Regions from separate parts of the Microbacterium aquimaris genome, predicted to be linked through region 2. Evidence: predicted binding sites of a transcription regulator. Region 2 holds the regulator's gene; the other holds the start of a gene.
What was found. The regulator LexA, encoded in region 2, represses DNA repair genes until DNA is damaged. The targets are predictions, from matches to a motif close to TCGAACANNTGTTCGA.

Region 1: a site for LexA is predicted at 1,591-1,606, ahead of ABD204_RS05445 (HNH endonuclease signature motif containing protein). Genes of this name have one in related genera too.

The regions. Positions count from the first base shown of each region.
Region 1 is NZ_BAAAPT010000001.1:1,163,587-1,166,993, reverse strand. It holds gene ABD204_RS05460 (hypothetical protein) at 1-418, shown strand, start outside; gene ABD204_RS05455 (hypothetical protein) at 474-800, shown strand; gene ABD204_RS05450 (hypothetical protein) at 895-1,470, shown strand; gene ABD204_RS05445 (HNH endonuclease signature motif containing protein) at 1,638-3,056, shown strand; gene cofG (7,8-didemethyl-8-hydroxy-5-deazariboflavin synthase CofG) at 3,157-3,407, shown strand, end outside.
Region 2 is NZ_BAAAPT010000001.1:2,030,071-2,033,477, reverse strand. It holds gene ABD204_RS09295 (histidinol-phosphate transaminase) at 1-486, opposite strand, end outside; gene ABD204_RS09290 (LysM peptidoglycan-binding domain-containing protein) at 512-868, opposite strand; gene lexA (transcriptional repressor LexA) at 1,147-1,827, shown strand; gene ABD204_RS09280 (hypothetical protein) at 1,899-3,341, shown strand; gene ABD204_RS09275 (prolyl oligopeptidase family serine peptidase) at 3,381-3,407, shown strand, end outside.

The DNA.
Region 1 (3,407 bases), 870 kb from region 2:
CGCCGCGTTGCAGATCTTCTTCGTCAACCCGCGCGCCGCTGTGCCCGGCGCGAGCCTCGACGACATCTACGCGACCATGGCACGGGCCGGAGAGTCGTTCGTCGCCGGCTTCCCCCTGGCGATTCTTGCCACCGGCGTCGCGCTAGCTCTCTTGCTGCTCGTTCTCATCAGGAGAAATCCCGGCACTCCTCCCTGGATCGCGGCGGCGGGCTACCTGGTGATGATCGCGTTCGGCGCACCGGCTCTGTTCATCGCATCCTTTGTGCCGAGTATGTCTCTCGCCGACACGTACGGCATCTCCGGGGGCGACCACTCCGGGTGGTCGGGCGCCCTGTACCTCGTCAGCGCGTGCTCCTTCATCACCTGCGCCATCCTGACCCTCCTCGCGGTGCGCCGGCCGGCCCCGCAGCCCGCCTGATCCGCGGTCGCCCCTTCACGGCCGCCCGGACGGGGACGTGCGTAGGGTGCTGGCTATGGAGCAGATCCCACCCGCCCGCCGCGTGATCCGGCTGTTCCCCGACTACTCCCGCACCTACCCTCTGTGGGAGACGTCCACCCCGACGTGGGACGTCGGATACACGACCACGCCCGAGACGTACGGACTGTCGCGAGAACTCGGCGAAGACCTCGCGGGTTGGCAAGCGTTCTTCGAAACTCACTGCAACCCTTTCGAAGGCTGGGAGACCGGAGAGAATTGGCAACGGTGGCTTCGCAACGGGGAAGGGCTCACTCAGCGACTTCGCGCCGAAGTCGATCATTTCGCGGACGTCGAACCTGAATTCGGCCCGCATCGCCGATAGGGACGCACGTTCCCTCAGCGCCGAACGGAGATCTACGCCTTGACCCGAATGCCCGAGCCGTCGTCGTGTCGCTCGCCCGGGCTGACGAGTGACGATGACCCCGTTGACTACTCCGCCGCGAAGAGCTGCGGCGGTCCTCCTTCTCGCTGGCACGCTCGCCGTCAGCGCGGGGTGCGCACCGGCAGCGGTCGACTCCGAGCTGTGGCGGCAACTCGACGCGCAGGAGAACGTCGTGTATGGCGCTCTCGCCGAACCGCACCCGCCGGGGACATTCGACGCCGAATCGCTCCTCGACGCGCTCCGCGGTTCAACGCACTACTGGGACGAGTCCTCCGACCCGACCTTCATCGACCCGGCGACTCCCGTGACCGTGATCTACAACGAGTCCGAGCACCAGGACAGGTTCGGCGATCCGGTACTTGATATCGATGTCTTCGTCACATCGGGTCACAACCCGGATGGCGCAGCGAACTCGGGCGCCTGGTTGGACTCGACACCCTCCTCCATTCACACCTGCTACCGACTGTCGATCAGCCTCGTCGCCGGCCAGGTGTGGAACATCAACCGCACCAGCGACTTCTTCGACGAACAGCTCAGCTGTCCGAGAGAGCTCGTCGATGCCGCTGGCGAGCACACCGAGTACCGAGAGCCACGGGAATTCGACGGGTAGGTTCCCCTTACCGTTGCGTGACAGCAAGCGGCGGTGCGCCGCCTGCTGCCGAACCTCTCTCATATATCGAATATTTATCCTATTGTCATCTCGTATGTCTGCACTATGCCTTCCTGTCTGTCGTATATCTGTTCTATACTGGATGCAGCGGCAACCCGGGGGTGGGCATGGCAATCGAAGAGCAGGGCGAGGCGGAGATGCTCCGCACGCGCGAGCTGATCGCAGAGATCGCGGCGTTCGATGCGGCCGAAGCGCGCATCCAAGCCGAACGCGCCCGCTTGTATGCCGAGGCATACGACCTCACCCAGCGACAGACCGATCGGCTGCGCGATGCCTCTACTCGGGAACGTGAGATGCCACTGCGGGCAATGGCGGCCGAAATCGCCGTCGCGAAGCGCGTCAGCGACCGCACCATGCAGACCCATTTGTTCGAGGCGCACCGCACCGTCACGGAATTCGCGGCGACGTGGGAGGCATGGCATGCGGGCCGAGTGTCCCGTGCACACGTGAAGGTCATCGTCGACACCGGCACGGAACTCACCGGGCGAGAGGCCCGCGAGAGCTACGAGCACGACGTCCTCGCCTACGCAGAGACGACGTCCCCGTCACGCGTGAGGTCGTACGCGGAACAGGTCGCCGAGAAGCTCAACCCGAAGAGCGTGCAGGAACGTCACGACGACGCACTGCTCGACCGGAGAGTATGGGTGGAAGACCTGCGTGACGGGATGTCAATGCTCGGCGCGATCGGACCGAGCGTCGAAGTCCACGGAGTTTACGACCGACTCACCCGACAGGGGAAGGCGATCAGGGCCGCCGACCGTACCGCGCGACGCGAAGCCGCCGAGCAAGAGTCACGCTCTGATGCGCCGACAGCGGAGGGCACCTCACCGACCGATGCAGTCGGAGGTGGTGCCGATACAGATGCGCCGGGGTGGTTCGACGATCGATCGATGGATCACATCCGAACCGACCTCCTCCTGGACATGATGCTCACCGCCTCACCGTCCGTCGACCCGACAGGGATAGCGGGCGGACTCGGAGCGATTCGCGCGCACGTGCAGGTGACGGTCCCCGCCACCACACTCGCCGGCACGACGTTCGGTGGCGCACAGCTGAACGGTAAGTGCGCCGTGGATCCGGATACGGCGAAGATCCTCGCCGGGAACGCCCCCGGGTTCGACCGGGTCTTCCTCGACCCGATCAGCAGCGCGGTCCTCGCAGTCGACCGACGCTTCCCCTCGGCGGCGCAACGACGCTACCTGGTCGCCCGAGACATCCGATGCCGATTCCCGGGATGCCGCAGACCCGCGCTGGACTGCGACGCAGACCACCGCGAAGACTGGGCCGACGGCGGCGCGACCGATATCGACAACATCGGCGCGTTCTGCAAGAGACACCACACTCTCAAACACGCCGCCGGCTGGACCGTGATCCAACTACCGGGCGGACGACTGCACTTCACCGCGCCCTCCGGGCTGGAGTACACCGACGATCCACCACCACGAGTCATGTTCACACCCGATCCAGACGACGGATCGCGCGAAGCCGACCTTTCCGAAGCGGGTGTCACCGCGGCACCCTTCTGAGCAACCGCCGTTCATGGTCGCCACAACAACGACGCTCGATATCGCGCGGTCGACGACAGTCCATCAACCCGGCACCCATGCGCGGTGCGAGACTGGGGAGGTGACCCTGCTCGAACCCGCCCGTGCCGCCGGCCCGGCGAAGGCGCCCGCGGTACGGGACGCCATCGCCCGCGCCGAAGCCGGGGCCGACCTCTCCGTCGACGAGGTCGTGGCGCTGCTCACCGCCGGCGACGACCTCGACACCGTACTGGCGACGGCAGGGCAGATTCGGGACGAAGGTCTCGCCTCGGCCGGCCGAGGCGGGGTCATCACCTACTCACGCAAAGTGTTCGTGCCGCTCACCACCCTGTG
Region 2 (3,407 bases):
GACGTCGGGGTCCATCTCAGCCACCTGCGCCGCGGCGGACTCCGGGGTCAGAGTGAAGTCGTCGTCGCGCGTGCCGGCGACCCAGGTCGCCCCCGTTGCGCGGGTCAGCAGGGGGTACATCGAGTAGGTCGGTCCGAAGCCGAACGCGGTGCGTCCAGGACCGCCGAAAGCCTGCAGCACGTGCTGCAGCACCTCGTTGGAGCCGTTGGCGGCCCAGATCTGGTCGGCGGTGATGCCCTCCCCCAGATACTCGGCGAAGGCCTCCCGTAGCGCGAGGAACTCACGATCGGGGTAGCGGTTGACATCCCGCAGGGCCAGCGCGATCGAGTCGAGGATGTCCCCGGCGACCTCGTCGGGCACAGGATGGGTGTTCTCGTTGACGTTCAGCGCCACCGGCAGAGGGGCCTGCGGGGCGCCATAGGGCGTCATTCCGCGGAGATCGTCGCGGAGGGGAAGGTCGTCGAGGCGAGCGGTCACCTCTCCCATGGTACGTGCGGTCGGGCGAGCGGGATCACTGCCCGTCGGCGGTGTACCGCGTGGGGATCGCCAGCTCCTGCCCCGCGGAGACGGCCACACCGTCGAGGGCGTTCAGTCGTGCGATGTCGTCGATCACGTCGCGCGGATCGCTCGACGGGGCGACACGCTCGGCGATCGACCACAGCGAGTCCCCCGCGCCCACGACGACGGTCGAGAAGGACGCGGGATCGGCGCCGGCGTCGCGAGAAGCCAGCGCTCCGCCACCGCTGATGACCGCGACGGCCACGCACGCGGCGACCGGGAAGGCGGCGAGTGCGGTGAACACGCGGCGACCGCGCGCGGTCATGCGCAGGCGGGTGCGGGGTTGCGGCGTGATGGTGATCGCGGTCATCTCTCCTCCTTCTTCGGGGAGAGGTTCGCACCGATGGACTCGGCCGGGAGCACCCGGTGCGAACCTCTCTTCCGAAGCTATCTTCGAGTTTCTATACTGTCAAGGGACCGGAACGGTGGATCTTCGTCGAACACGACACGCGGACTGCTTGCGGGCCGTGCCCGAAACGGGCGGATACCGTTTCGATGAGGACACCCCACCACCGACCTCCGACATTCGAAGAGCAGTGCCCCTCACGCCGGGAGACCGCGGCGGGGACGACGAGACAGGAGCACGAGATGACCGAGCCGACGAGCCGCGCCCGACCCCAGACCCGGCGGCGGCGCAGCCTCAGCGACAAGCAGCTCGCGATCCTCGAAGTGATCCAGCGCTCGATCGCGCGCCACGGATACCCGCCGAGCATGCGGGAGATCGGCGACGCGGTGGGCCTGAAGTCGCTGTCCAGCGTCACCCACCAGCTCAACCAGTTGGAACTGAGCGGCTACCTCCGCCGTGACGCCGGCAAAACCCGCGCGATGGAGGTGCTCATCGATCTGCCCGGTGCGAGCACCGAAAGTCCGGCGGACACCACGCCACCGGTCGGCGATGCCGCGATGGTGCCGCTCGTGGGGCGGATCGCCGCGGGCGTGCCCATCACCGCCGACCAACAGATCGACGAGGTGTTCCCCCTCCCCCGACAGCTGGTGGGCAAGGGCGATCTGTTCATGCTGAAGGTGTCCGGCGAGTCGATGATCGACGCCGCGATCTGTGACGGTGACTGGGTCGTCGTCCGCTCACAGCCCACCGCCGAGAACGGCGACATCGTGGCGGCGATGCTCGACGGTGAGGCGACCGTGAAGACATTCCGGCAACGGGACGGACACGTGTGGCTGTTGCCCCGCAACTCGGCGTTCGAGCCGATCCTCGGCGACGAGGCCGTCGTGTTGGGCAAGGTCGTCGCGGTGATGCGCGCGGTCTGATCGGGGCCGCAGGTGCGAAGCGGGGCGTCTTCCCGACAGAATGGGGCTCACCGAACCTAGGGAGCCTCGCCATGCCCACGACAGACATCGACGATCTCCGCGCGGAGATCGAACGCCTCCGGGCCGAGAACGCCGACCTGCGGTCGCAATCCGTCGACCCTCCGGACGCGGAGACCGTCCCCTCGGATCGTGTCGCCCGCACCGGGTGGTGGCGTGCGCTCATCTCCGCGGTGTGCATCGTCCTGGCCGGGATCCTCGTGCCGGTGTCGGTGGTGGGCACGTGGGCGCGTGCCGAACTGGTGAGCGAGGACGCGTTCGTGCAGACCTTCGGGCCCCTCGCCGACGATCCCGACGTCCAGCAGCTGGTCATCGACCAGGCATCCGCGGCGGTGAACGAGGCCGTCGACGTCGCCGGGATCACCAACGACGTCATCGACGGGGTGCAGAGCCTCGATCTTCCGCCGACGGCCTCGTCGGCGCTGGACCTGCTGCGCCAGCCCGCCGTCCAGGGTGTGCAGGGCCTCATCGACTCCGCGATCACCGGTGTCGTGCAGTCCGACGCGTTCCCCCAGGTGTGGCGCACCGCGCTGGTCGCCAGCCACCGCGCGCTCGTCGCGGCGGCGACCGGTGACGATACGACGGCGATCGCGATCGATGACACCGGTGCGCTCGGCATCCAGCTCGGACCGATCATCGACGAGCTGAAGACGCAGTTGAGCGATCAGGGATTCGGATTGGCCTCATCGATCCCGACGATCGACCAGACCATCGTGATCGTCCAGGCCGATGGCCTCCTCCTGGTCGGCACGATCTACAACATCGCCGTCGCCGCCGGCTACTGGATCCCGTTCATCGCGCTGGGCCTGGCCGCCGTCGGCGTCCTGGTCGCGCGCCGCCGTTCGACCGCGCTGCTGGGGGTGGGCGTGGCGATCACGATCGGTGCGGGACTTCTTGCCGTCGCTCTCACCAGCGCAGCGGCCGTGCTCAGCCTGAACGCCCCGTCCCTGGGGATCCCCGCACGCACACTCGAGGCGATCTACTACACCGTGGTCGGCGCGATGCGCGACACCGCGACGGTGCTGACCTTCCTCGGTGTCGTGGTGGCGGTCGCGGCGTGGCTGAGCGGTCGGTGGGCCCCGGCCCGCCGTGTCCGCGCGCTCGCGGGATCGCTCACGACCTCCGCGCGTGTGGGCCTGCGCCGACGCGGGCTGGACACCGGCGGATTCGGGGAGTGGATGCGCCGTCAGCGTGTGCTCGTGCGCATGGTGATCCTCGTCCTCGCCGTGATCCTCCTGTTCGCGCTGCGCCCGCTGACCTTCGGCGACATCGTGCTGGTCGTCGTCCTCGCCCTGGTCGTGTGGCTGATCGCATCCCTGCTCGAGAAGGATCCCGCCGAGGCCCCGGTCCTCGAGCAGGTCGAGGTCGTCGAGGAGGTCGTCGTCGGCGACGAGCCTGCCGACTCCGACGTCGACACCCTCGTGATCGAGGACGGTCCGGTCCCCGCCGAGAAGTGAGGATCGAGGTCACCTCCCCACCCGTCGTACGGTGGGGAGGTGACCTCCGCACTCCCCTACGGTTCC